2 regions of the Streptomyces sp. NBC_00726 genome follow, and region 1 is predicted to be linked to the other one. Evidence: riboswitches for the same ligand, from Rfam matches in the RefSeq annotation. Region 1 holds a riboswitch; the other holds the start of a gene.
The links. A riboswitch is a leader RNA that binds a small molecule or an ion and turns the genes downstream of it on or off. The one in region 1 is predicted to bind S-adenosylmethionine.
Positions count from the first base shown of each region.

Region 1 (14,350 bases):
ACGCCCATCGCCTTGAGCACATGGCTCGGCGTCAGCGTGCTGCTGGTGCAGGACGAACCGGACGACACGGAGAAACCGGCCCGGTCCAGCTCCCCGAGCAGAGTCTCCCCGTCGACATAGAGACAGGAGAAGGTCACCAGATGCGGCAGCCGCCGCACCGGATCGCCGACCACCTCCACATCGGGCACCAGTGCGGGCACCCGGGCCCGGATCCGGTCCACCAGCGCCCGCAGCCGGGCCCCCTCCGCGTCCGCCTCCGCCCGCACCGCGCGCAGCGACGCGGCCGCCGCGACGATCGCCGGCAGGTTCTCGAACCCCGGCGCCCGCCCCGACTCCCGCTCGTCCGCGGGCCCCTGGGGTGCGAACCGGACCCCCTTGCGCACCGCGAGCAGCCCGACCCCGGCAGGCCCGCCCCACTTGTGCGCGCTGCCCGCCAGCAGCGACCAGCCCCCCGGCACCGGGCCCCAGGCCAGCGACTGCGCGGCGTCCACCAGGAGCGGCACCCCGGCCGCCCGGCACAGCCCGGCCGCCTCGGCCACCGGCTGTTCGGTGCCCACCTCATGGCTGGCGGACTGGAGGCAGGCCAGCGCGGTGTCCTCGGTGAGCGCCCGCCCGAACGTCTCCGCGTCCACCGCGCCGGTCCGCTCCACCGGGACCCGGGCGACCGTGCCGCCCCGGTCCTCGTGGTCCGTCGCCGCGTGCAGGACCGACGAGTGTTCGACCGCCGACACCACCAGACGGCGTCCGACACGCCGACGCCCCGCGAGCGCGCCGGAAATTCCGGAATACACCGCCCGGGTGCCCGACGAGGTGAAGGTGAGCTCGTCGGGGCGGCACCCGACGGCCTCGGCCGCCGCCTCCCGGGCCGCGTCGAGCAGCAGCCGGGCACGGCGTCCCTCGCGGTACAGCCGGGCCGGATCGGCCCAGCCCTCGTCCAGTGCGGCAAGCAGCGCCTGGCGGGCGACGGGGTGCAGGGGGGCGGCGGACGCCGCGTCGAAGTAGGGCACCCGGCCACGCTAGCCGGGACCGGCCCCGCCGCCCTCCACCGGCTGTCCCGCCCGGTGGAGGGGGCGTCAGATGGCGGCCGGAGGCGCGAATTCCACCCCTTCGGGGAGTCGGGCGGCGCGTTGGGCACCCTCCCCGCGCGACCCCAAATAGCGTCCAGTAGGGTTTGGTCCGCATAAACATCCAAACCCCTGCCCGCACAGGGCCGGCGACCGACCAGCGAGACGGCCGCGCCGACCGTGCGGGCGAGACTCTCGGGAAGGCGCTACGTGAGTCCCAACGGCTCCGACCGCTCGTCGCGGCGCCCGATGCGGCGGAAGCTGCCGCAGGTGCTGACTGCGGGCCTGATCCTGGCGACCGCCACCGGTTGCACGTACAAGGACTTCCCCCGCCTTGGTATGCCTACGCCGGTAACGGAAGAGGCCCCCCGGATCCTTTCCCTCTGGCAGGGCTCGTGGGCGGCAGCGCTCGCCACGGGCGTGCTGGTCTGGGGCCTGATCCTGTGGAGCGTCATCTTCCACCGGCGCAGCCGCACCAAGGTGGAGGTACCTCCGCAGACCCGGTACAACATGCCCATCGAGGCGCTGTACACCGTGGTCCCCCTGATCATCGTCTCGGTGTTGTTCTACTTCACCGCACGGGACGAGACGAAGCTCCTCACGCTCTCCCCGAAGCCCGCCCACACCATCAACGTGGTCGGCTACCAGTGGAGCTGGGGCTTCAACTACATCGAGAACGTGGACGGCTCCGCCGCCACGGGCAACGAGGTCCCCAAGGAGCTCGACGCCATCCCGGACAGGTTCCGCAAGGACTTCCCCAAGGGTGCGGACGGCGTCTACGACGTCGGCATCCCGGGCGACCGGAACCCGCAGACCGGCAACCCGGGGCCGACCCTGTGGCTGCCCAAGGGCGAGAAGGTCCGTTTCATCCTGACTTCGCGTGACGTCATCCACTCCTTCTGGGTGGTGCCGTTCCTCATGAAGCAGGACGTCATTCCGGGCCACACCAATGCCTTCGAGGTGACCCCCACCGAGGAGGGCACCTTCCTCGGCAAGTGCGCCGAGCTCTGCGGCGTCGACCACTCCCGGATGCTCTTCAACGTCAAGGTCGTCTCCCCGGAGCGCTATCAGGCGCACCTCAAGGAGCTGGCGAAGAAGGGCCAGACGGGCTACGTGCCGGCCGGCATCGAGCAGACTGACCCGGCCAGGAATGCGGAGACGAACAAACTGTGAGCATCCTCAACGAACCTCAGGGTGCCGCGGCAGCAGACGACTCGTACGAGGACGAGCTGCCGGTCCGGCGCAAGCAGCCGGGAAACGTCGTCATCAAGTGGCTGACCACCACTGACCACAAGACGATCGGCACGATGTACCTGGTCACATCGTTCGCCTTCTTCTGCATCGGCGGCCTGATGGCGCTCTTCATGCGCGCCGAGCTGGCCCGGCCGGGCACGCAGATCATGTCGAACGAGCAGTTCAACCAGGCGTTCACGATGCACGGCACGATCATGCTGCTGATGTTCGCGACGCCCCTGTTCGCCGGCTTCGCGAACTGGATCATGCCGCTTCAGATCGGCGCGCCCGACGTGGCGTTCCCGCGGCTGAACATGTTCGCGTACTGGCTGTACCTCTTCGGCTCGATCCTCGCGGTGGCCGGCTTCCTCACCCCGCAGGGTGCGGCCGACTTCGGGTGGTTCGCCTACTCCCCGCTCTCGGACGCCGTCCGTTCGCCGGGTGTCGGCGCCGACATGTGGATCATGGGTCTGGCCTTCTCCGGCTTCGGCACGATCCTCGGTTCGGTCAACTTCATCACCACGATCATCTGCATGCGCGCGCCCGGCATGACGATGTTCCGCATGCCGATCTTCGTCTGGAACGTCCTGCTGACCGGTGTGCTGGTCCTGCTGGCCTTCCCGGTCCTGGCGGCCGCGCTGTTCGCCCTGGAGGCGGACCGCAAGTTCGGTGCCCATGTCTTCGACGCGTCCAACGGCGGCGCGTTGCTGTGGCAACACCTCTTCTGGTTCTTCGGGCATCCAGAGGTGTACATCATCGCCTTGCCGTTCTTCGGGATCATCTCCGAAGTGATCCCGGTGTTCAGCCGCAAGCCGATGTTCGGTTACATCGGCTTGGTGGCCGCGACGATCTCCATCGCCGGCCTCTCGGTGACCGTGTGGGCGCACCACATGTACGTCACCGGCGGGGTGCTGCTGCCGTTCTTCTCCTTCATGACGTTCCTCATCGCGGTGCCCACCGGGGTGAAGTTCTTCAACTGGATCGGCACGATGTGGAAGGGCTCGCTGTCCTTCGAGACACCGATGCTCTGGGCGATCGGCTTCCTGATCACCTTCACCTTCGGTGGTCTGACCGGTGTCATCCTGGCCTCGCCGCCGATGGACTTCCACGTCTCGGACTCGTACTTCGTGGTCGCGCACTTCCACTACGTCGTGTTCGGCACCGTGGTGTTCGCGATGTTCTCCGGCTTCCACTTCTGGTGGCCGAAGTTCACCGGCAAGATGCTGGACGAGCGGCTCGGCAAGATCACCTTCTGGACGCTGTTCGTGGGCTTCCACGGCACGTTCCTGGTGCAGCACTGGCTGGGTGCGGAGGGCATGCCGCGGCGTTACGCGGACTACCTCGCCGCGGACGGCTTCACCGCGCTGAACACCATCTCGACCATCTCCTCGTTCCTGCTCGGCCTGTCGATCCTGCCGTTCTTCTACAACGTCTGGAAGACCGCCAAGTACGGCAAGAAGATCGAGGTGGACGACCCGTGGGGCTACGGCCGTTCGCTGGAGTGGGCGACGTCCTGCCCGCCGCCGCGGCACAACTTCCTCACGCTGCCCCGTATCCGCTCCGAATCCCCGGCGTTCGACCTGCACCACCCGGAGATCACCGCGCTGGAGCAGCTGGACCACGCCTCCGAGGGTGACAAGGCCCTCGCGGGCGGCAAGGAGGCCGGCAAGTGAAGATCCAGGGCAAGATGTTCCTCGGTCTGGCGCTGTTCATCCTCATCATGGCCATCACGTACGGCGTGTGGTCGAAGGAGCCCGTCGGCACCACCGCGCTTTTCCTGGGGTTCGGTCTGAGCGTCATGATCGGCTTCTACCTGGCCTTCACGGCCCGGCGGGTCGACGCGATGGCGCAGGACAACAAGGAGGCCGACGTCGCGGACGAGGCCGGCGAGGTGGGGTTCTTCTCCCCGCACAGCTGGCAGCCGCTCTCGCTGGCGATCGGCGGTGCCTTCGCCTTCATGGGCGTCGTCTTCGGCTGGTGGCTGCTGTTCTTCTCGGCGCCGCTCCTCCTGGTCGGCCTCTTCGGCTGGGTGTTCGAGTACTACCACGGTGAGAACCGCACTCAGTGAGACCGGTACGCCGGTAGCACACCGCTCCACCTGACGGGGGGCCGACACTTCGACACGAAGTGGCCGGCCCCCCGTTTGCAGTCGTCCCGCGCGCTGAAACGGACGAATGTTCTTAGCGTGAGTCCATGAACCAGACGCCGCGCATCCGTCCCGTAGTGAGCTGCACTCTGCTGGCCGCGACCTTGGTCGCCGGGGCGGCGGCCTGCGGGAGTTCCGATGGTCACCCCCTGTCGTCGCAGCCGTTCGACGCGGCCGACGAGGTCTCCTTCAACACGCCCGACGGCGGCAAGAAGGTCGACCCCGACAAGCCCCTGGAGATCCGGGTCGACGCAGACGACGGCCGGATCACCGACGTGACGGCCGTGGACGCCGCAGGGCGCCATCTGGCGGGCGAACTCGACGCCGACGGACACCGGTGGCACTCCACCGCCCCGCTGGCCGCAGGGACCCGTTACACCGTCAGGGTCCGTATGGAGGACGACGACGGTGCCCCCGGCAGTCGCACGATGTCCTTCGACACCGCCAAGGCCACCAAGTTCCTCAAGGTCGCCTTCGGCCCCCAGGCGGGCACCTACGGCGTCGGCCAGCCCCTCGTCGCCACGCTCAGCGCCCCCGTCAAGGACAACGCCTCACGCGCCACGGTCGAACGCGGCCTGCGGGTCCGCTCCACGCCCTCGGTCACCGGCTCCTGGTACTGGGTCGACGACAAGACGCTGCACTACCGGCCCAAGGAGTACTGGCCGGCGAAGGCCAGCATCGAAGTCAGCTCCAACCTGACCGGCATAAAGGTCACCAACTCGCTCTACGGGGCGCCCGCCAAGGCGCTGAAGATCACCACAGGGGACCGCATCGAGGCCGTCACGGACGCCTCGGAGCACTCCATGACGGTGCTCCGCAACGGCGAAGTGATCAACACCATCCCAGTCACCACGGGCAAACCCGGGTTCGACACGCGCAACGGCGTCAAGGTCGTGCTCGGAAAGGAGCAGTACGTACGTATGCGCGGGGAATCCATCGGCATCGCCGCCGGGTCCTCCGACTCGTACGACCTCGACGTCTACTGGGCCACCCGGGTGACGTGGAGCGGCGAATACGTACACGCGGCGCCCTGGTCCACCGGCTCGCAGGGGTACGCCAACGTCAGCCACGGCTGCACCGGCATGAGCACCAGCGAGGCCGAGTGGTTCTTCAACACCGTGCGCGAGGGCGACATCGTCAGCGTCGTCGGCAGCGACGGCGAGACGATGACGCCCTTCGACAACGGCTACGGCGACTGGAACCTGTCCTGGGCCAAGTGGCAGAAGGGCAGTGCGCTGAACAACGACACCACCGCACCGCGGGTCGACACGGTCCGGGCGGCGCGGCTGCGCCCCCAGGTCTGACCGTGGGACCCGTCCGTGGGGGCTCAGGCCCCCACGGACAGCCGCGTACGCAGCAGGGCGGCCAGGGAGTCCGCGAACTCCACCGGCTCCACCGGCAGCGTCACCGCGGCGTCCGCACGGCTCCAGGTGGCCAGCCAGGCGTCCTGCGGGCGCCCGATGAGGACCAGGACCGGCGGGCAGCGGAAGATCTCGTCCTTGATCTGCCGGCAGACGCCCATCCCGCCCGCCGGAGCGGTCTCGCCGTCCAGCACGCAGACGTCGACGCCCCCGTGCTCCAAGGCGTCCAGAACGGCGGGCAGGGTGGCGCACTCCAGGAACTCCACCGGCGGTACGTCGGCCGCGGGCCTGCGCCCTGCTGCCAGCCTCACCTGCTCACGGGTGTGCGCGTTGTCGCTGTAGACCAGGACCGTGGCGGTCGGCTGCATGGTTCCTCCGTGACATCCGTGTCTTCGGGGCACTCGGGGCGCTCGGTGGGCGAGAGCCGTCCGATGCGCGGATCGTACTCCGCCCGACAGCGTGTCAGTAGCGGTTCGCACCGGGCTTCCCTGGGCCGTTCGGGCAGGACACACCCCTCTGACACACCGAACGGCACCCCCCGGAGTGAGGGCGGGATAAGCGACCGACATAATGTCGGTCGTGGCGACAGCAACGACAGTAGAAACCGGGCACGCGCACCCGTCGGTCAATCGGCCGAACCTCACCAGCGTCGGAACCATCATCTGGTTGAGCTCCGAGCTGATGTTCTTCGCGGCCCTCTTCGCGATGTACTTCACCCTGCGATCGGTGACCGGACCGGAACACTGGAAGGAAATGGCGTCCGCCCTGAACTTCCCGTTCTCGGCGACGAACACCACGATCCTGGTGCTCTCCTCACTCACCTGCCAGCTCGGCGTCTTCGCCGCGGAGCGGGGCGATGTGAAGAAGCTCCGTGCCTGGTTCGTGATCACTTTCGTGATGGGTTCGATCTTCATCGGAGGCCAGGTCTTCGAGTACACCGAGCTGGTGAAGAAGGACGGCCTCTCGCTGTCCTCCGACCCGTACGGCTCGGTGTTCTACCTGACCACCGGCTTCCACGGTCTGCATGTGACAGGCGGTCTCATCGCCTTCCTGCTCGTTCTGGGCAGGACGTACGCGGCCAAGAGGTTCACCCATGAACAGGCGACCGCCGCCATCGTCGTGTCCTATTACTGGCACTTCGTCGATGTCGTGTGGATCGGCCTCTTCGCCACGATCTACATGATCAAGTAACCGGGCCCGAGCCCGAACCACATCCAGCATCGACGCAGAAGATCCTGACACCGGGGTAATCCGTGAAAAAGCTCTCCGCACGACGACGCCATCCGTTGGCGGCGGTCGTCGTACTACTCCTCGCGCTGGCGGCCACCGGGGGGCTGTACGCCGCGTTCGCGCCCGCGAGTAAGGCGCAGGCCGACGACACCGCCCAGTCCCTCGCCATCGACGAGGGCAAGAAGCTGTACTCCGTCGGTTGCGCCAGCTGCCACGGAACCGGCGGTCAGGGCACCACCGACGGGCCGCAGCTTGTCGGCGTGGGCTCCGCCGCCGTGGACTTCCAGGTCGGTACGGGCCGCATGCCCGCACAACAGCCGGGCGCCCAGGTACCGAAGAAGAAGGTCATCTACAGCCAGGCCGAGATCGACCAGCTCGCGGCCTACGTCGCGTCGCTCGGCGCCGGTCCGGTCGTCCCGACCAAGAGCCAGGTCAGCCCTGAGGGTGCGGACATCGCCAAGGGTGGCGACCTGTTCCGTACCAACTGCGCGCAGTGCCACAACTTCACCGGCAAGGGTGGCGCGCTGACGAACGGCAAGTACGCGCCCGACCTGGAGGGCGTGAGCGAGAAGCACATCTACGAGGCCATGCTGACCGGCCCGCAGAGCATGCCGTCCTTCCCGGACTCGACGATGCCCGAGCAGCAGAAGCGGGACATCATCGCCTACGTCAAGACCGTGAACGGCTCCGAAACGGAGTCGCCCGGCGGCCTCGCTCTCGGCGGCCTGGGTCCGGTCAGCGAGGGCCTGTTCGGCTGGATCTTCGGGCTGGGCGGTCTGATCGCAGTTGCCATTTGGGTCGCGGCCCACACCGCTAAGGCCAAGAAGTCATGAGTAGCCAAGAGATTCCAGAAGAGAACCTGCCCGACGAGCAGGGCGCCGCGCACGGCGCGGTAGACCAGGCGCACGAAGACCCGTTCGCCGACCCGGGGCTGCCGGCCCACAAGCCGCGCATCCAGGACATCGACGAGCGGGCCGCGAAGCGCTCCGAGCGCACCGTCGCGACCATGTTCCTGTTGTCCATGCTGGCGACGGTGGGCTTCATCGCCTCCTACGTCATCTTCCCGGTCGACAAGATCGTCTTCATCTTCCCGTTCGGTCATGTCAGCGCGCTCAACTTCTCCCTGGGCCTGACCCTGGGTCTGGCGCTCTTCCTGATCGGCGCGGGCGCCGTCCACTGGGCGCGCACCCTGATGTCCGACGTGGAGGTCGCCGACGACCGGCACGCCATCGAGGCGACGCCCGAGGTCAAGGCGAAGGTGCTGTCCGACTTCGCGGACGGCGCCCGGGAGTCCGCGCTGGGCCGGCGCAAGCTGATCCGCAACACCATGTTCGGCGCGCTGGCCCTGGTGCCGCTCTCCGGCGTGGTGCTGCTGCGCGACCTGGGCCCGCTGCCGGAGAAGAAGCTCCGCAAGACGCTGTGGGCCGAGGGCAAGCAGCTCGTCAACATGAACACGATGGAGCCGCTGCGTCCCGAGGACGTGGTCGTCGGTTCGCTGACCTTCGCCATGCCCGAGGGCCTGGAGGAGCACGACGAGGACTTCCAGACGCAGATCGCCAAGGCCGCCCTGATGATCATCCGCATCGAGCCGGACGACATCAAGGACAAGCGCGAGCGCGAGTGGGCGCACGAGGGCATCGTGGCCTTCTCGAAGATCTGCACGCACGTCGGCTGCCCGATCAGCCTGTACGAGCAGCAGACGCACCACGTGCTCTGCCCGTGCCACCAGTCCACCTTCGACCTCTCCGACGGCGCCCGCGTCATCTTCGGTCCGGCCGGCCACGCTCTCCCGCAGCTGCGGATCGGCGTGAACAGCGAGGGCAACCTCCAGGCGCTCGGTGACTTCGAAGAGCCCGTCGGTCCTGCATTCTGGGAGCGCGGATGAGTACTGCGACGAACACTCCCGGCGCGGCGGCGCCGGGCAACCGCAAGGCGCCCGCCGGTGAGCGGGTGGCCGACTGGGCGGACGGCCGGCTGGGGATCTACTCCCTCGCCAAGGCCAACATGCGCAAGATCTTCCCGGACCACTGGTCCTTCATGCTCGGTGAGATCTGCCTCTACAGCTTCATCATCATCATCCTCACGGGTGTGTATCTGACGCTGTTCTTCCACCCGAGCATGAACGAGGTCGTCTACCACGGCCCGTACGAGCCCATGCAGGGCATCCGGATGTCGGAGGCGTACGCCTCGACGCTGAACATCAGCTTCGACGTCCGCGGTGGTCTGCTGGTCCGGCAGATCCACCACTGGGCCGCGGTCATCTTCCTGGCCGGCATGTTCGTGCACATGATGCGCGTCTTCTTCACCGGCGCGTACCGCAAGCCGCGCGAGATCAACTGGCTGTTCGGCTTCCTGCTGTTCGTCCTCGGCATGTTCACCGGGTTCACCGGTTACTCGCTGCCGGACGACCTGCTCTCCGGTACCGGTGTCCGCTTCACCCAGGGCGCGATCCTGGCGACGCCGGTCGTGGGTACGTACATCTCGATGTTCCTGTTCGGCGGGGAGTTCCCCGGCGGCGACATCATCGCGAGGTTCTACTCGATCCACATCCTGCTGCTGCCGGGCATCATGCTCGGGCTCGTGGTCGGCCACCTCATCCTGGTCTTCTACCACAAGCACACCCAGTTCGCGGGTCCCGGAAAGACGAACAAGAACGTCGTCGGCATGCCCCTGCTGCCGGTGTACATGGCGAAGGCCGGCGGGTTCTTCTTCCTGGTCTTCGGCTTCATCGCGATCATCGCGGCGATCGCCTCGATCAACCCGATCTGGGCCATCGGCCCGTACCGCCCCGACCAGGTGTCCACGGGCGCCCAGCCGGACTGGTACATGGGCTTCGCCGAGGGCTTCGTCCGTGTGATGCCGGGCTGGGAGATCAACCTCTGGGGCCACACGCTGGTCCTGGGCGTCTTCATCCCGCTCGTCCTGTTCGGTGTGGTGCTCGGTGCGCTGGCCATGTGGCCGTTCATCGAGTCCTGGATCACCGGCGACAAGCGCGAGCACCACATCCTCGACAAGCCGCGCAACGCGCCGACCCGGACGGCCCTCGGTGTCGCCTGGGTGACGATCTACTTCGTCATGCTGGTCGGCGGCGGCAACGACATCTGGGCGACGCACTTCAGCCTCTCGCTGAACTCGATCAGCTGGTTCGTCCGTATCGCCTTCTTCGTCGGCCCGGTCATCGCGTTCATCGCGACCCGGCGGATCTGCCTCGGTCTCCAGCGCCGCGACAAGGAGAAGGTGCTGCACGGCCGCGAGTCCGGGCTCATCAAGCGTCTGCCGCACGGTGAGTTCGTGGAGGTCCACGAGCCGCTGTCGCCGGAGGCCCGGTACAAGCTCACCGCGCACGAGCAGTACCAGCCGCTCGAAATCGGCCCGACGGTCGACGAGAACGGTGTGGAGCGCAAGGTCTCCAGGATCACCAAGGTCCGGGCGCGGCTCAGCAAGAGCCTGTACGGCGAGGACAGCCAGATCGCCAAGCCCACCGCCGAGGAGTACAAGGAGATCACCAGCGGCCACGGCCACCACTGATCACCCGTTCTGATCGCCACGGCGAGAGCCCCGTCCATTCGCTGGACGGGGCTCTTTGCCGTCCCCGGGGCTCGATAGGGTGGAGCCGATTCCTTATCGGCTGTGGACCCCAGGAGCGGACCATGAACGTTGTGACCCCGGACGGCGGCGACAGCGTGGCGGCCTTCTCCTGGCCCGGCGTGCTGACCCCCCTGCTGCGCGGCGAGGACCTGAGCTCCGACGCCACCGCCTGGGCCATGGACCGCATCATGAGCGGCGAGGCGACCGATGTGCAGATCGCCGGATTCGCGGTCGCCCTGCGCGCCAAGGGCGAGACGGTCACCGAGGTCTCCGGTCTGGTCCGCGCGATGTACGAGCACGCCGCGACCATCGAGGTGCCCGGCCGCACCGTCGACATCGTCGGCACCGGCGGCGACATGGCGAAGACCGTCAACATCTCCACGATGTCCGCGATCGTCGTGGCCGGCGCCGGTGCGAAGGTCGTCAAGCACGGCAGCCGCGCCTCCTCGTCGGCCAGCGGCTCGTCCGACGTGCTCGGCAAGCTCGGCGTCAACCTGGAGCTGACTCCCCGGCGCGTCGTGGAGGTGGCCGAGGAGGCGGGCATCACCTTCTGCTTCGCGGTGAAGTTCCACCCCGCCCTGCGCCACGCGGCCAAGGCGCGTGCGGAGCTGGGCGCGCCCACCACGTTCAACATCCTGGGCCCGCTCACCAACCCGGCCCGGGTGCGCTCCCAGGCGATCGGGGTGGCCGATCTGCGCATGGCCCCCATCGTCGCGGGCGTCCTCGCCGAGCGCGGCAACTCCGCCCTGGTCTTCCGCGGCGACGACGGGCTGGACGAGCTGACCACCACGGCGACCTCGCGGGTCTGGGTGGCCCGGGACGGCGTGGTCCGCGAGGAGACCTTCGACCCGCGCGACGTGGGCGTCGAGCTGGTCCCGGTGGAAGCGCTGCGGGGCGCCGACGCCTCGTACAACGCGGATGTGGCGCGCCGGCTGCTGGCCGGGGAGACCGGGCCGGTACGGGACGCCGTGCTGCTCAACTCGGCGGCGGCGCTGGTCGCGCTGGACCCGGGCGAGGGGCCGCTGACCGAGCGGATCCGGGCCGGTATGGCGAAGGCCGCCGAGTCCATCGACTCGGGTGCGGCCGGGCGGGCGCTGGAGAGATGGGTCGTCGCCAGCAACGCGTGAGCGCGCCGGTGTACGGAGGGGCGCAGTCCGGATCGCGGACTGCGCCTTGCGCGTTCCCGTACGTATGGCAAGATGCTGCGCAGGTCATGAGTGACAGCGACTACGGCCCCGGCCCGCTGTCCGGCAACCCTCCGTCCGTGGCGGGGTGCCCCGGGTGAAGACCGGGCCGCAGGCAGCGAGGTCTGCGGCAAGCGCGGACCCCTCGACGTCGCGTGACGTCCACCCGTGGGGTCCTTGGTCCTCAGGGAGCCTCTTGTGAGCAAGCGAATGCGTTAGGGCCTCAGGCCCTGTTCCGCACCCCCCTCTTTTCTTCACTCCGTGCTGCCGTGTCTGTGCCGGTACGCGGAATTCGCCTGCCTGTTACGGGAGTTCGCCATGTCTGTCTTCACCGCTGCCGCCGACCAGTCGCTTTGTGCCCCGCTGCCGGTTCTGGGCGAGGATGTCCTCGTCCCGCTGGTCACCGGCGGTGAGGTCGGCTACGCCGCGCTGGACTACGCCGCGAGCGCCCCGGCGCTGAAGCGGGTCTGGGACGACGTGGCCGCGTACGCCCCGTACTACGGCAGCGTGCACCGGGGTGCCGGGTACCTCTCGCAGCTGTCCACGGACCTCTTCGAGTCGAGCCGGGCCACCGTGGCGGAGTTCCTGGGCTGCCGTCCCGAGGACCAGGTGGTCTTCACCCGGTCCACCACGGACTCGCTGAATCTGCTGGCCGCCGCGCTGCCCGCCGACTGCCAGGTCTTCGTGTTCGAGACCGAGCACCACGCCTCGCTGCTGCCCTGGCGCGACGCCCGCGTGACCTACCTGAACGCCCCGCGCACCCCCGCCCAGGCCGTCGCGACCCTGGAACACGCCCTCGCCGACCGTGAGCCCCACGGCCCCGCGCTGGTCTGCGTCACCGGCGCCTCCAACGTGACCGGCGAGCTGTGGCCCGTACGGGAGCTGGCCGCCGCCGCCCATGCCCAGGGAGCCCGGATCGTCCTGGACGCCGCCCAGCTCGCCCCCCACCACCCCGTGGACATCGCCGGGCTGGACGTGGACTGGGTCGCCTTCTCCGGGCACAAGCTGTACGCGCCGTTCGGCTCCGGCGTCCTGGCCGGCCGGGCCGACTGGCTGCGCGAGGCCGAGCCGTACCTGGCCGGCGGCGGCGCGTCCCGCACCGTGGCCCGGCGGGTGGACGGCGGCGTGGACGTCGAGTGGCACACCACGGCCGCCCGCCACGAGGCCGGCTCGCCCAACGTCATCGGGGTCTACTCCATCGCCTCCGCCTGCAAGGCGCTCACCGAGGCCGGATTCGACCGGCTGGTCGCCCGCGAGCAGGGTCTCGTCGGCGAGGTCCTGGCGGGGCTCGCCGGGGTCCCCGAGGTGAAGGTGCTCTCGCTGTTCGGCGACGAAGCGCCGAGGGTCGGCGTGATCTCGTTCGTGGTGGAGGGCTGGAACAGCTCGCACTTCGCCGCGGCGCTCTCCGCCGAGTACGGCATCGGGGTGCGCGACGGCCTCTTCTGCGCCCACCCGCTCGTGCGCACCCTGCTCGGCGGCGACCCGGGCGAGGCGGGGGAGTGCGGCGCCCCGGAGGCGGAGCCGGGCGAACGGTCGCTGAACGCGATCCGGGTCAGCTTCGGCGCCGGGACCCCGGACGAGCACGTCGACCGCTTCCTGCGCGCGGTCCGGGAGCTGGTGAGCGACGGGGCGCGCTGGAAGTACCGCACCGAGGACGGCCGTTGCGTGCCGGACCGGGGCGCCGCCCAGGTCTGAGGGCCGGGCGGCGCGGGGGCCCTACGCGTCCAGGCCGATGGAGAACGCGGCCTCCAGGTCGTGCTGCGAGTACGTGCGGAAGGCCACGTGGGTGTCGGTCGCCTCGACGCCCGGGATCTTGCTGATCCGGCCGGGGATGACCTCGGCCAGGTCGTCGTGCCTGGCCACCCGGACCATGGCGATCAGGTCGTAGGTGCCGGTGACCGAGAAGACCTCGCTGACGCTGTCCAGCGCGGCGATGGCCTCGGCGATCTCGGGAATCCGGTCCACGCTGGTTTTGATGAGCACGATCGCGGTGATCACGGCTGTGTTTCTCCCTCGGTGGCCGTGGCTGAAGACTTCACTCTAGGGCCTCCGGTGCCGCGCCTGTAGCGGCCCCAGGCGTAGCAGAACCCGGTCGCGAAGCCGACGACATGGGCCAGGTACGCCACGCCCGGGCCGCTTCCCGCGCCCTCGGCGGCCAGCCACTGGAGCACGAACCAGAAGATCAGCACCACCCACGCGGGGAAGCGCAGCGGCAGGAACAGCAGGAACGGGAAGACGCTGGTCACCCGGGCCCGGGGGAAGAGGTAGAGGAACGCCCCGAGCACCGCCGAGATCGCCCCGGACGCGCCCACCAGCGTCTGGTCGGACGTGGCGTGCGCGGCGGCGTACGCGAGCAGCGCCAGATAGCCGCAGCCCAGGTAGAACAGGGCGAACTCGGTGTGCCCCATGCGTTCCTCGGCCATCGCGCCGAACACGTACAGGAACAGCACGTTGCCCAGCAGGTGCAGCCAGCTGCCGTGCACGAACAGCGCGGTGAACGGGGTGAGCAGGGCGTGCGCCGAGCCGTCCCACAGCTCGCTCGGG
Region 1 covers NZ_CP108983.1:1,447,064-1,461,413, reverse strand. The annotation lists gene OG338_RS06555 (cysteine desulfurase/sulfurtransferase TusA family protein) at 1-1,007, opposite strand, end outside; gene coxB (cytochrome c oxidase subunit II) at 1,275-2,237, shown strand; gene ctaD (cytochrome c oxidase subunit I) at 2,234-3,970, shown strand; gene OG338_RS06540 (cytochrome c oxidase subunit 4) at 3,967-4,365, shown strand; gene OG338_RS06535 (Ig-like domain-containing protein) at 4,491-5,747, shown strand; gene OG338_RS06530 (hypothetical protein) at 5,771-6,172, opposite strand; gene OG338_RS06525 (heme-copper oxidase subunit III) at 6,375-6,995, shown strand; gene OG338_RS06520 (c-type cytochrome) at 7,058-7,867, shown strand; gene OG338_RS06515 (Rieske 2Fe-2S domain-containing protein) at 7,864-8,919, shown strand; gene OG338_RS06510 (cytochrome bc complex cytochrome b subunit) at 8,916-10,562, shown strand; gene trpD (anthranilate phosphoribosyltransferase) at 10,685-11,749, shown strand; SAM riboswitch class IV at 11,832-11,949, shown strand; gene OG338_RS06500 (aminotransferase class V-fold PLP-dependent enzyme) at 12,125-13,501, shown strand; gene OG338_RS06495 (Lrp/AsnC ligand binding domain-containing protein) at 13,523-13,804, opposite strand; gene OG338_RS06490 (rhomboid family intramembrane serine protease) at 13,801-14,350, opposite strand, start outside.

Region 2 (14,350 bases), 2.2 Mb from region 1:
CGCCCACTGCACGTACCCGAGATAGCTGGGGCCGACGGTGCCCAAGCGCCCGTCGAACCACGGCTGTTCGCGCAGCCAGCCGACCGCCGCGAGGCCGTCGGCCGGCTCGTTGCGCCAGAGGTGGAAACCGCCGCCCGCGCCGCCCGCACCACCCGTCCCCCGGCAGCTCTGAAGCACCACATGAAAGCCCTGTTCGGCGAAGAGGATGCCGTACTGCGGGGACCACGGCACTCCCCGCCCGTACGGCGTACGGACCAGGAGGGTCGGGAAGTCGCCCTCGGCGCGCGGAAAGTAGTGGTCGGTGAGCAGAGGACTGCCGTCGGCGGCGGGCACCGCCAGGCCGCGCTCGACGCCCGCCTTGTGGCGCGCGGCGGGCAGACCGCGCCAGGAGGCGCGCATCAGCCGGGCGGCGCGCGGCGGCTTCGCGGACGACGGCGTCCATGCGGCCCGGGGGCGGGCGTCGTGCGTCGATCGGGTCATCTTCGCCTCCATCAGTATTCTCGTACTAAGTACGAGAATACTGGATGCTTGGATGGTCCACGGAGGCGACCCGGGTGAGAGAGGCTGAGCACGTGACCCGCACCGAAGGTGCCGGAGGCATCGATCCGCGAGTTCTCTGGCGGGAGCAGGACCGGCCCAGGCGCGGCCGCAGACCCGCGTTCAGCCGAGAGGTGATCACGGCCGCCGCGGTCGCCGTCGCGGACGCCGAGGGGATCGACGCGGTCACCATGCGGCGGGTCGCCGCGGAGGTGGGCGCCGGCGTCATGTCGCTGTACAGCTACGCCCCCGACAAGGAAACGCTGCTCGACCTGATGATCGACCACGTCTCCGGTGAGCTGCCCACGTCCGGCCCGCTCACCGGCGACTGGCGCGCCGACCTCAAGACCATCGGCCGCCACCAGCGCGCGAACATGCTCCGCCACCCCTGGCTGCCCGCCGCCGTGCAGGCCCGCCGCACCCTGGGCCCCCGCACGCTCGCCTTCGTGGAGCACGCGCTCGCGGCGCTGCGGCCCATCGGGCTCGACGGGGCGGCCCGGCTGGAGATCTTCGCCCAGCTCACGTCATTCGTGGCAGCCCATGTGGCCTACGAGGTCGGCCAGGCACGGGCGGCCCGGGACCCCGGGCGGGCGGCCGCCGAGGCGGTGTATCTGGCGGAGGTCGCGGCGGACGGCGCCCATCCGGAACTCGCGGACGCGCTGGCGACGGCCGGACGGCCGGTCACCCCGGACGCCATGTTCGACCGCTTCCTCACCCGTCTCGTGGACGGCCTCGACGCGGGCTGAGCTCGTACGCGTACACGTACGCACAAAGACACCGGCCCCCGGGGACGCATCCCCGGGGGCCGGTGTCAGGTACTGCTGGAACCGCCGATCCGTCAGGATCAGAAGTCCATGTCACCGCCCGGCATGCCGCCCGGAGCGGCCGCGGCGGCCTTCTCCGGCTTGTCGGCGATGACGGCCTCGGTGGTGAGGAACAGCGCGGCGATCGACGCGGCGTTCTGGAGCGCGGAGCGCGTGACCTTCGCCGGGTCGAGGATGCCCTCGGCGATCATGTCGACGTACTCGCCGGTCGCGGCGTTCAGGCCGTTGCCGACGGGGAGGTTGCGGACCTTCTCCACGACGACGCCGCCCTCAAGACCACCGTTGACGGCGATCTGCTTCAGCGGGGCCTCAAGCGCGAGCTTGACGGCGTTGGCGCCGGTCGCCTCGTCGCCCGAGAGCTCCAGCTTCTCGAAGACGGCCGAAGCCTGGAGCAGAGCCACGCCACCACCGGCGACGATGCCCTCCTCGACGGCGGCCTTGGCGTTGCGCACCGCGTCCTCGATGCGGTGCTTGCGCTCCTTCAGCTCGACCTCGGTGGCGGCACCGGCCTTGATGACGGCCACGCCGCCGGCCAGCTTCGCCAGGCGCTCCTGGAGCTTCTCGCGGTCGTAGTCCGAGTCGGAGTTCTCGATCTCGGCACGGATCTGGTTGACGCGGCCCTGGACCTGGTCGCTGTCACCGGCGCCGTCGACGATCGTCGTCTCGTCCTTGGTGATGACGACCTTGCGGGCGCGGCCGAGCAGGTCGAGACCGGCGTTCTCCAGCTTGAGGCCGACCTCCTCGGAGATGACGGTGCCGCCCGTGAGGATGGCGATGTCACCGAGCATGGCCTTGCGGCGGTCGCCGAAGCCCGGGGCCTTGACGGCGACGGACTTGAAGGTGCCGCGGATCTTGTTGACGACCAGGGTCGACAGGGCCTCGCCCTCGACGTCCTCGGCGATGATCAGCAGCGGCTTGCCGGACTGCATGACCTTCTCCAGCAGCGGAAGGAGGTCCTTCACGTTGCTGACCTTGGAGTTGACGATCAGGATGTACGGGTCGTCCAGGGACGACTCCATGCGCTCCATGTCGGTGGCGAAGTACGCCGAGATGTAGCCCTTGTCGAAGCGCATACCCTCGGTGAGCTCCAGCTCCAGACCGAAGGTCTGGGACTCCTCGACGGTGATGACGCCTTCCTTGCCGACCTTGTCCATGGCCTCGGCGATGAGCTCGCCGATCTGGGTGTCGGCGGCGGAGATGGAGGCGGTCGAAGCGATCTGCTCCTTGGTCTCCACGTCCTTGGCCTGCTCCAGGAGGGCGGCGGAGACGGCCTCGACGGCCTTCTCGATGCCCCGCTTGAGAGCCATCGGGTTCGCACCCGCGGCCACGTTGCGCAGGCCCTCGCGGACGAGCGCCTGGGCGAGAACGGTGGCGGTGGTCGTACCGTCGCCGGCGACGTCGTCCGTCTTCTTGGCGACCTCCTTGACCAGCTCCGCACCGATCTTCTCGTACGGGTCCTCCAGCTCGATCTCCTTGGCGATGGACACACCATCGTTGGTGATCGTGGGGGCGCCCCACTTCTTCTCAAGGACGACGTTGCGACCCTTGGGGCCAAGGGTGACCTTGACGGCGTCGGCGAGCTGGTTCATGCCGCGCTCGAGACCGCGCCGGGCCTCCTCGTCGAACGCGATGATCTTGGCCATGTGAAGTGGTCCTCCCGGACAGGGGTGGATTGCTCCGGACCGAGTGGCGCCCGCGACGGACGGCCTGCGTGCCCTGCGGTTCCTTCCCCGCCTGGCCTGCGGGCCTCACCGGCCCGGTCCAAATTCTGTCACTCTCACCTGGAGAGTGCTAAGCCCAATGATTAGCACTCGACCCCGTTGAGTGCAAGCGCCGAAGGCTCCTTGAGGGGTGGCGGTCGGGCGACGGGAGGGCGCAAGCGTCGCCTTCGGCATGTGGACAGAGCCTGGCAACGCGAAGGGCCCGCACCTCTGGAGGTACGGACCCTTCGTACGTGCGTGGCGTCGCGGCCGACGTGCCGTGCCGGGCTCAGCCGACGGCGAGCTTGACCATGTCCGCCTGCGGCCCCTTCTGGCCCTGCGAGATCTCGAACTCGACCCGCTGACCTTCTTCGAGGGTGCGGTACCCGTCCATCTGGATCGCGCTGTAGTGGACGAATACATCCGCACCACCGTCGACCGCGATGAAGCCGTACCCCTTCTCCGCGTTGAACCACTTGACGGTGCCCTGAGCCATGCCTAACTCCCCTGTAACGTGAGTGCGCCGAAGCGCGTCGACCGCGGCTGAATGTATCTGCCCAACTGCCCTGTGCGACAGGTCAATCGGACGACAATTCTGCGCAGCACCGATCGCCCGAATATGAGGAATTGCTGAGCTTGCGGGGCAAGTCGGGCCCGGCAAAGGCGACTTAAGGCGCAAGAGGCTCAGGCACATTGGCTGCTTCTGATCGTGGCGCGGCGCATTCTCGTATGCGAGGGGCACGGGCAGCGAAGGGGACTTCCCACACTCTACCCCGTTCAACCATGCAGAATTGCCCCCTCCGCTTCTCGCGCGGAGGGGGCAATTGCGGTGGTGCTACAGAGCCTTGGGCTCAGCAGCCGCCGGCCACTGCGGGGATGATCGAGACGCCGGCACCGTCCGGGGTCGCCGCGTCGAGGCCGCCTTCAAAGCGCACGTCGTCGTCGTTGACGTACACGTTGACGAAGCGGCGCAGCTTGCCCTGGTCGTCCAGCACGCGGGCGGCGATGCCCGGGTGGTCCTTCTCCAGCGAGGCGATGACCTCGGAGAGGGTCGCGCCCTCGGCCGGAACCTCGGCCTGGCCGCCGGTGTAGGTGCGGAGGATGGTGGGAATGCGGACCTTGACGCTCATGGCGGTGCCTTCCTGAAGTCTCGGGTGGTCAGCTGGTGGCGAGTCCGGCGGCGCGGAAGGCGTCCAGGCTCGGGCGGATCGTGGCGGTCGCCTGCGAGGTGTCGGCCACCGCGTCCAGCGTCTTGAGGCCGTCACCCGTGTTCAGGACGACGGTGGTGAGCGCCGGGTCGAGCAGGCCGGCGTCGATCAGCTTCTTCGTCACGCCGACCGTCACCCCGCCCGCCGTCTCGGCGAAGATGCCCTCGGTGCGGGCCAGCAGCTTGATCGCGTCCACGACCTGCTCGTCGTTGACGTCCTCGACGGCGCCGCCGGTGCGGCGGGCGATGTCCAGGACGTACGGGCCGTCGGCCGGGTTGCCGATCGCGAGGGACTTGGCGATCGTGTTCGGCTTCTGCGGGCGGACCACGTCGTGACCGGCCTTGAAGGCGGTGGAGACCGGGGAGCAGCCCTCGGCCTGGGCACCGAAGATCTTGTACGGCTTGTCCTCGACCAGGCCGAGCTTGATCAGCTCCTGGAGGCCCTTGTCGATCTTCGTGAGCTGCGAGCCGGACGCGATCGGGATGACGATCTGGTCGGGCAGCCGCCAGCCGAGCTGCTCGCAGATCTCGTACGCGAGCGTCTTGGAGCCCTCGCCGTAGTACGGACGCAGGTTCACGTTGACGAAGCCCCAGCCCTCGCCCAGCGGGTCGCCGATGAGCTCGGAGCAGAAGCGGTTGACGTCGTCGTAATTGCCCTCGATGCCCACCAGCTCACCGCCGTACACCGCGGCCATGACGACCTTGCCCTGCTCCAGGTCGTGCGGGATGAACACACAGGAGCGCAGGCCCGCGCGCGACGCGGCGGCGCCGACCGCACCGGCGAGGTTGCCGGTCGAGGAGCAGGAGAGCGTGGTGAAGCCGAAGGCTCGGGCGGCCTCGACGGCGATGGCGACGACGCGGTCCTTGAAGGAGTGCGTCGGGTTGCCGGAGTCGTCCTTCACGTACAGGCCGCCGGTCACACCCAGCTCGCGGGCCAGGTTGTCGGCCTTGACCAGCTTGGTGAAGCCGGGGTTGAGGTTGGGTTTGTCGGCCACGTCGGCGGGTACCGGCAGCAGCGGCGCGTAACGCCAGATGTTGTTCGGGCCGGCCTCGATGCGCTTCTTCAGCTCGTCGGAGGAGCCGCTCGGCAGGTCGTACGCCACTTCGAGCGGCCCGAAACAGGACGCGCAGGCGAAAATGGGGCCGAGTGCGAATCGTTCACCGCACTCGCGACAGGAAAGAGCCGCGGCGGGACCAAGGTCCACGGAGGATTCGGTGTTCGCTGCGACGGTTTCAACAGCCATGATGGCGAGGCCCTTTCTCCTCATCTTCCTCGCGGCGCGTTTCGCCGCAAGACGGAATTGGCACCTTCCCCACCTGACCTCGCGGTCGGCAGGAGGGTTGCCGGGACTTCAACGGGCCGTTCCCTCTGTCCCTCTGGATGAGCGCTGTATGGCGACGGATCATGGATCCGTGCATTTGTCGGCGGACCGACCCCGGCATGCGATGGCCGTCCGCGTTGTTCAAGACTGTAACCGAAGGACCGGACGGGTGAGATAGCCGTCCGTACCGCGAGATGGATCACATGCAGGGAGTATCGACCGTGCTCGAAGAGGTCGAACGCTGGCTGACCAGGCGTTCCTGGTCGGCCGCCGACCATCCGCCGGACCATGTGCGGACCGCCGCGAACGGTACGGGCGTGAGCGTCGTCCTACCGGCGCTCAATGAGGCCGCGACCGTCGGCGACATCGTCGCGACGATCAGGCGCGAGCTGATGGAGCGCGTTCCGCTGGTGGACGAGCTGGTCGTGATCGACTCGGGCTCCACGGACGCCACCGCCGAGGTCGCCCGCCGCGCGGGCGCCCGGGTCGTCCACCGCGACGCGATCCTGCCCCGCCTCCCCGCCGTTCCCGGCAAGGGCGAGGTGCTGTGGCGGTCACTCCTGGTGACCAGCGGCGACATCCTGTGCTTCATCGACGCGGATCTGAAGGACTTCTCGGCCGACTTCGTCTCCGGCATCGTCGGCCCGCTGCTCGCCCACCCCGAGGTGCAGTTCGTCAAGGCGATGTACGACCGTCCGCTCGGGGAGCTGCCCGGCCAGGGCGGCCGCGTCACCGAGCTGGTGGCCCGCCCGCTGCTGAATCTGCACTGGCCGCTGCTCGCGGGCTTCGTGCAGCCGCTCGGCGGCGAGTACGCCGTACGCCGCACGCTTCTGGAGCGGCTGCCGTTCCCGGTCGGTTACGGGGTCGAGCTCGGCCTGCTCGTGGACGCGCTGCACACCGTGGGCCTCGACGCCCTCGCCCAGGTGGACGTCGGCGTACGCGTCCACCGCCACCAGGACGGCCAGGCGCTCGGCCGGATGGCCGCCGCGATCTACCGCACCGCACAGGTGCGGCTCTCCCGGGGCCATCTGGTGCGGCCCTCGCTGACCCAGTACGAACGCGGCGCGGACGGGTTCGTTCCCCACACGTACCCGGTCGACACCCAGGAGAGGCCGCCGATGTGCGAGATCGAGGAGTACGTGGCACGGCGCGCGGCCTGATCACGACCCCACGCCGTTCACGACCCCACGCCGTCCGGCTTCGTACGTTTGGGCGGATCGGGTTCGGGCTAGATTCCGGCCATGGTCTCCGAGCACGCCCCCCAGCCCGCTGCCCAGGTCCTCGTCGCGTCCAACCGCGGCCCCGTCTCGTATGCCGTGGGCGAGGACGGCACCCTCGAAGCGAAACGGGGCGGAGGCGGGCTCGTCTCCGGCCTCAGCGCCGTGGACGACAAGATGTGGGTCTGCGCCGCCCTCGGCGACGGCGACCGCGAGGCGGTGCGCCGGGGGGTCGGCGAGCCGGGCGTCCGGATGCTCGACATCGACGCCGGGGTGCACGCCGACGCGTACAACGGCATCGCCAACTCCGTGCTGTGGTTCGTCCACCACATGCTGTACCAGACGCCCGTCGAGCCCGTTTTCGACGCGGAGTTCCGCAGGCAGTGGGCGTCCTTCGAGACATACAACCGGGCCTTCGCCGAGGCGCTGGCCGAGGAGGCGGGCGAGGGCGCGGCGGTCCTGGTGCAGGACTACCACCTCTCGCTGGTCCCCGGCATGCTCCACGAGCTCCGCCCAGACCTGCGGATCGGCCACTTCTCGCACACCCCGTGGGCGCCCGTCGACTACTTCCGGCTGCTCCCCGACGACATCGCCGAACAGCTGCTGCGCGGCATCCTCGGCGCCGACCGCGCCGCCTTCCTGACCCGCCGCTGGGCGGACGCGTTCATCGGCTGCTGTACGGAGATCCTGGGCGGCACCGGGCGTACCCGCGTCGGCGTCCACGGCCTGGGCGCCGACGCCGGCTTCCTGCGCGGCCGGGCGCACGAGGCGGATGTGGACGAACGGATGGCGGCCCTGCGCGAGCAGATCGGGCCGGACCGGAAGACCGTCGTCCGGGTCGACCGCACGGAGCTGTCCAAGAACATCGTCCGGGGCCTGCACGCCTACCGCACGCTGCTGGACGAGCACCCCGAATGGCGCGAACGCGTCGTGCACGTCGCCTTCGCCTACCCCTCGCGCCAGGACCTCGCGGTCTACCGGGAGTACACCGCGGAGGTGCGGCAGGTCGCCGACGCGATCAACAAGTCGTACGGTACGGCCGGCTGGACCCCGGTCGTCCTGCACGTGAAGGACGACTTCGCCCGCTCGCTCGCCGCGTACCGGCTGGCCGACGTCGCCCTCGTCAACCCGATCCGGGACGGCATGAACCTGGTCGCCAAGGAGGTCCCGGTCGTCTCCGACGAGGGCTGCGCGCTGGTCCTGTCGCGGGAGGCCGGCGCGTACGAGGAGCTGGGCGAGTACGCGTTCACGGTCAACCCGTACGACGTCTCGGCCACGGCGGAGGCGCTGCACGAGGCGCTGACGCTCCCGGACGACGTGCGGGCCGCCCGCACGGAACGGCTGGCCGAGGCGGCGACCGCGCTGCCGCCGCAGCGTTGGTTCCTGGACCAGCTGGATGCGCTGCGGCGCGATTAGCAGGGCGCGATTGGGTTCGGCGCGGTCAGGGAAGGCGGTCGGCGAGTTCGCGCAGGTACGCCACGACCGCGCCCGGGCCGGACAGCGCCAGGTCGGCGCGGTCGGCGAGCTCCGGCACCTCGGCGCTGCCGCTGCAAATGAGCAGCCCCGGCACGGGGTTCGCCTCGTCCGTGCGCAGCTTCTCCACGGCGGCGTACGCGGCGAGGTCACCCAGGTCGTCACCCGCGTACAGCACCGACGTGGCGCCGATCTCGCGCACGTACGCGGTGAGCGCGACGCCCTTGTCCATGCCCGGCGGGCGCAACTCCAGGACCAGGCGCCCCGGTTCCACGATCAGCCCGTGCCGCGCTGCCAGCTCGCCGAGGGGCCCGCGCAGCGCGTCGAACGCGGCCTGCGGGTCGGCGGCGCGCCGGGTGTGCACGGCGAGGGCGCGCCCCTTGTCCTCGGTCCAGATCTCACCCTCGGGGCCGAAATCCGCCAGTACGCCGGGGAGTTCGGCACGCACGGCATCGACGCCGGGGTGCGCGGCGGGGGCGTGCACGCTCCCGGTCACGGCGTCCCAGCGCTCGGCGCCGTAATGCCCGAGCACGACGAGGCGGTCGAGCCCTTCCACCCCGGCGACCCCGGCAAACCGCACGGCGACCTCGGCGGGGCGCCCGGTGATCACGGCCACGGACGCGACCTTCGGCGCGAGGGCGGCCAGCGCCGCCACGGCCCCGGGGTGCGCCCGCGCCTGCTCCGGGTCCGGCACGATGTCCGCCAGCGTCCCGTCGAAGTCGAGCGCGACGAGGGCCTCGGCCGGCCGGGCGAGGATGGCGTCCAGCCCGGCACGGCCTGCGGTTGTCTGTGGGGTGCCCATACGCTTGAGCGTATCCCCGCCCACCCTCGTCACGAGGGCAAATCCAGCCCCTGCGGCGTTTGAGCAGCGGGGTCCGGGGCAGCGCCCCGGTTTCGGGCAGGGGCGGGGTGGGGAACAGGCCCGCCCCAGGCGCAGCGCACCCGCACACCGCCCCTACCGCCTCCCCCGCCGAGCCTCCCGTACGCGCCGAAGGCGATTCACCGTCACCGGGTCCTCCTCCAGCGCCCGCCGGTCATCCAGCAACGCGTTCAGCAGCTGGTAATACCGCGTCGGCGACAACCCCAGCCGCTCCCGGATCGCCCGCTCCTTCGCCCCCGCGCCCGCCCACGACTGCCGCTCCACCGCGAGCACCGCGCGGTCGCGGTCGGACAGCGGCGCGGACTCGGCAGGGCCGTTCGGGGGGTGGGCGGTCATATCAGCCAATATATGGCGCGCCCGGCCCCCACGGAACGCGGAGGCTACTCCGCCGCCTCCGCCTGCGTCGCGTCCCGCGCTATCCGCTCCAGCACGCTCTGCGGGTTCGCCCCCGGCTGCACCGCCTTGCCGATGTTCTCCTTGATCGACTCGCTGGCCGCCGCCCAGGACGTCTTGCCGAAGGGGTAGAACTCCGACTCCGGCAACGCCGCCAGGAACTGGTGCAGCGGCTTGTACTTGTCGTCGTCCTCCATCGCCGCGGACGCGCTGTTCGTGGCCGGCAGCAGGTCGTACATGTCGGCGAACTCGATCACGTTCTTGTCGGTGAACAGGTAGTCGAAGAACTTGCCGATCTCGACCCGGTGATCGTTCTGCTTGAAGCCCATGATCCAGTCGGCGACGCCCATCGACCCCTCGGTGGGGCCGTGCTCGCCGGGCAGCGGGACCATGCCGACATTGACGCCCTGCCTCTGCGCCTCCTCCATCAGCGTGGGGTGGCCGTTGAGCATGCCGACCTTCCCCTTCGAGAACTCCTCGAACGCCTTGGCACGGTTCAGCTTGCCGGGGGCGACCGGGCCGACGAGGCCCTTGTCCACGAGGTTCGACTTCAGCCAGTCGAACGTCTTGATGTTCTCCTCGGAGGCGATGTTGTACGAGCCGACCTCGTCGGTGTAGCCGCCGCCCCCGCTGAGCATCCACATCAGGGTCTCGGCCTGGGACTCCTCCGGGCCGAGCGGCAGCGCGAAGGGGTAGGACACCCCGCGCTGTTTGAGCGTGGCGGCGTCGGTGGCTATGTCGCTCCAGGTCTTGGGGGCGTCGAGGCCGGCCTGCGAGAAGAGCTTCTTGTTGTAGAAGAGCAGCCGGGTGGAGGCGACGAACGGCAGCCCGTACTGGATGCGGTTGACCTGCCCCGCGCCGATCAGCTTCGGCAGGAAGTTGGCCTGGGTGGGGATGCTCAGCATCTCGTCGGCGGAGTAGAGCTTCCCGGCCTTCGCGTAGTCCGCGTAGGCGCCGATCTGCGCGATGTCGGGGGCCTTGCCGTCCTTGACCATCTTGGCGACATCGCGGTCGATGTCGGTCCACGGCAGGACCGTCACATCGACCTTGATGCCGGGGTGGGACGCCTCGAAGCTGCGGGCGATGCCGTCCCAGTACTTGTCGGACTTGTTCGCCTCGCTCGTGCCGTAGTCGGCCGCCACCAGCTTCAGTGTCACATCGCCGGAGCCGCCGCTCGCGCCGCAGCCCGACAGTGTCGCCGTCATCCCCATCACGGCGACAGCCGCCGTCAGTCCCAAGTAACGCCGCTGCACAGCTCAGTCCGTCCTCGTCGATTACACCGCCCGCGGCTCCCACGTCCGCGCGGGGGCACTCCGGGTGAGCTGCGATTTTCCCCGCCACCGGCGTAGAGGTCTACACCACGGAGGTATCGCTTCCACAACGCAGCAGCATTGCACGGGGCCCGCGGCGGCTGCTAAGTAGGTCTCGACGTAAGGGTCTTATTGGTCCAGACCTTTAATCGACGGTACGTCAGTTCCCGTACGGGCCCGTTCCGTCGCCCCGACCCCGCCCAGCCACAAGGAGCCGCCCCGCATGTCGCGTACCGCATCTGAGATTGCCACCCAGCCCGGCTGCTGGCGGCGCGCCGCACAGGCGGGCGCGGAATTCGAGGGGCTGCCGAAGCCGGGCGAGCGCGTCGCCGTCACGGGATGCGGCACCTCGTGGTTCATGGCCATCGCGTACGCGGCCCTGCGGGAGGCCGCCGGACAGGGCGAGACGGACGCCTACGCCTCCTCGGAATTCCCGGCGGGCCGGCCGTACGACCGGGTGGTCGCGATCACCCGGTCCGGTACGACGAGCGAGGTGCTGGCGCTCCTGCGCGAGCTGCGCGGGACGACCGCGACCGTCGCGCTGACCGGCGATCCGAGGACGCCGGTCATGGAGGCCGCCGACGTGGTCGCGGTGCTGGACTGGGCGGACGAGGAATCAGTGGTCCAGACCCGGTTCGCGACGACCGCGCTCGCCTTCCTTCGGGCGGGCCTGGAAGCGGCCGGTCCGCTTCCCGCGGGCGTGAAGACGGTCGCCGATGCGGCGGTCGACGCGGAGCTGGCGGTGACCGAGCCGCTGTCCGAGGCGGTGCTCGCGGCCGAGCAGTGGACGTTCCTGGGGCGCGGCTGGACCTACGGTCTCGCCCAGGAGGCCGGGCTGAAGATGCGCGAGGCGGCGGGCGCCTGGACCGAGTCGTACCCGGCGATGGAGTACCGCCACGGCCCGATCGCGATCACCGGCCCGAACCGGGTGGCCTGGGTCTTCGGCGCCCTGCCCGAAGGGCTGGCCGGCGAGGTCGCGGCGGTCGGCGGGACGCTCGTCGCGCACGGGACGGCGGACCCGATGGCCGACCTGATCCGCGCGCAGCGGCTCGCGGTGGCCCTGGCCGAGTCGAAGGGGTACGACCCCGACCACCCGCGCAACCTCTCACGCAGCGTGATCCTGCCGGAGTAGGGCCGGAGTAGGACCGGAGTAGGGCCCGCACGGATGGGGAACAGGCCCGGTACCGGGCAGGCGCCGGGCCCTCCCCGGGCGGCCTTCTCGACAAACCGGGCCCTTCCCCGTAACCGGTACCGGGATTTTGTATGGATGCGCAACAAACAGCACTAGTGGACTAGACCTTTTGGGGTCCCTCGGGCGAAACTGTTCCACGTGAAACACGTCATCGCCCTCGATGTGGGCGGCACCGGAATGAAGGCCGCACTGGTCGGGGCCGACGGCGCCCTGCTCCACGAGGCACGGCGCGCGACCGGCAGAAAGCGCGGCCCCGACGCCGTCGTGGAGTCGATCCTCGCCTTCGCCGCCGACCTGCGCGCGTACGGCGAGGAACACTTCGGCGAGAGCGCCCTCGCGGCCGGTGTCGCCGTGCCGGGCATCGTGGACGCCGAGAAGGGGGTCGCCGTCTACTCGGCGAACCTGGGCTGGCGCGACGTACCCATGCGGCAGCTGCTCGGCGAACGGCTCGGCGGTGTACCCGTGGCGCTCGGCCACGACGTCCGCACCGGCGGGCTCGCCGAGGGCCGGATCGGTGCGGGCCAGGGCGCCGACCGCTTCCTCTTCATCCCGCTCGGCACCGGGATCGCCGGAGCCATCGGCATCGCCGGCGCGATCGAGGAGGGCGCCCACGGCTACGCGGGCGAGATCGGCCACATCGTGATCCGGCCGGACGGCCCGGACTGCGGCTGCGGCCAGCGCGGCTGCCTGGAGACCCTGGCCTCCGCCTCCGCCGTCAGCCGCGCCTGGGCGGCCGCGTCCGGCGACCCGAAGGCGGACGCCGCCGACTGCGCCAAGGCCGTCGAATCCGGCGACCCGAAGGCCGTCGCGGTCTGGCAGAACGCCGTCGACGCACTCGCCGCCGGACTCGTCACCGCGCTCACCCTGCTGGACCCGCGCACGCTCATCATCGGTGGCGGGCTCGCCGAGGCCGGGGAAACCTTGTTCACACCACTCCGTGCGGCCGTCGAGGAACGCGTCACGTTCCAGAAGCTGCCCCACATCGTCCCGGCGGCCCTCGGGGACACCGCCGGATGCCTGGGCGCAGGGCTGCTCGCCTGGGATCTACTCTCCACGGAGGTATCCGCCTGATGGCCGGACGCGCAGACAGCACCGTTCTCGCAGGTGCCCGGGTGGTACTGCCCACCGGCACTGTCGAGGACGGCCGGGTGACCGTCGAAGGCACCCGCATCTCCGGCACCCAGGCCGAGAACGCCCCGGTCCTGGACCTCTCCGGCCACTGGATCGTCCCCGGCTTCGTGGACATGCACAACCACGGCGGCGGCGGCGCGTCCTTCACCTCCGGCACCGTGGACGAGGTCCTGACCGGCGTCCGCACCCACCGCGAGCACGGCACCACCACGCTGGTCGCCTCCACGGTCACCGGCGAGATGGACTTCCTCGCCGAGCGCGCCGGCGTCCTCTCGGAGCTGGTCGAACAGGGCGACCTCGCCGGCATCCACTTCGAGGGCCCCTTCATCTCCCCCTGCCGCAAGGGCGCCCACAGCGAGGCCCTGCTGCGTCACCCGGACCCGGCCGAGGTCCGCAAGCTGATGGACGCCGCGCGCGGCACCGCGAAGATGTTCACCCTCGCGACCGAGCTGCCCGGCGGCATCGAGTCCGTACGGCTGCTCGCCGAGCACGACGTCATCGCGGCCATCGGCCACACCGACGCCACATACGAGCAGACCGTCGAGGCGATCGACGCGGGCGCCACCGTCGCCACGCACCTCTACAACGCGATGCCCGGCATCGGCCACCGCGCGCCCGGCCCGATCGCCGCCCTCCTGGAGGACGAGCGGATCACCGTCGAGCTGATCAACGACGGCACGCACCTGCACCCGGCCGCGCTCGAACTGGCCTACCACCACGCGGGCGCCGACCGCGTCGCCCTGATCACCGACGCCATGGACGCGGCCGGCTTCGGAGACGGCGTCTACCAGCTCGGCCCGCTCGCCGTGAACGTCGAGAACGGCGTCGCCCGGCTGGTCGAGGGCAACTCCATCGCCGGTTCCACGCTCACCCTGGACACCGCTTTCCACCGCGCCGTGACCATCGACCGCATCCCCGTCGAGGACGTGGTCACGTCCATCTCCGCCAACCCGGCGCGGCTCCTCGGCGTGTACGACAAGGTCGGCTCGCTGGAGCCCGGCAAGGACGCCGACCTGGTCGTTCTCGACGCGGACTTCCGGCTCAAGGGCGTCATGCGCAAGGGCGAATGGATCGTCAGGCCCGAAGCCGCGACAAGCTGACTCACACGTAACGAAGAGACGGCGGTTGGCCCCGAGGTCTGGGCCGGCCGCCCCCTCTTTGGCA
Region 2 covers NZ_CP108983.1:3,636,835-3,651,184, reverse strand. The annotation lists gene OG338_RS16345 (CocE/NonD family hydrolase) at 1-480, opposite strand, end outside; gene OG338_RS16340 (TetR/AcrR family transcriptional regulator C-terminal domain-containing protein) at 573-1,283, shown strand; gene groL (chaperonin GroEL) at 1,382-3,004, opposite strand; gene OG338_RS16330 (cold-shock protein) at 3,351-3,557, opposite strand; gene OG338_RS16325 (MoaD/ThiS family protein) at 3,913-4,191, opposite strand; gene thrC (threonine synthase) at 4,220-5,512, opposite strand; SAM riboswitch class I at 5,530-5,656, opposite strand; gene OG338_RS16315 (glucosyl-3-phosphoglycerate synthase) at 5,812-6,750, shown strand; gene OG338_RS16310 (trehalose-6-phosphate synthase) at 6,832-8,223, shown strand; gene otsB (trehalose-phosphatase) at 8,249-9,082, opposite strand; gene OG338_RS16300 (DUF3263 domain-containing protein) at 9,236-9,496, opposite strand; gene OG338_RS16295 (extracellular solute-binding protein) at 9,541-10,758, opposite strand; gene OG338_RS16290 (SIS domain-containing protein) at 11,087-11,995, shown strand; gene OG338_RS16285 (ROK family protein) at 12,233-13,126, shown strand; gene nagA (N-acetylglucosamine-6-phosphate deacetylase) at 13,126-14,286, shown strand.
Region 2: linked by a shared signal. The riboswitch ahead of thrC (threonine synthase) and the one ahead of OG338_RS06500 (aminotransferase class V-fold PLP-dependent enzyme) in region 1 are both predicted to bind S-adenosylmethionine.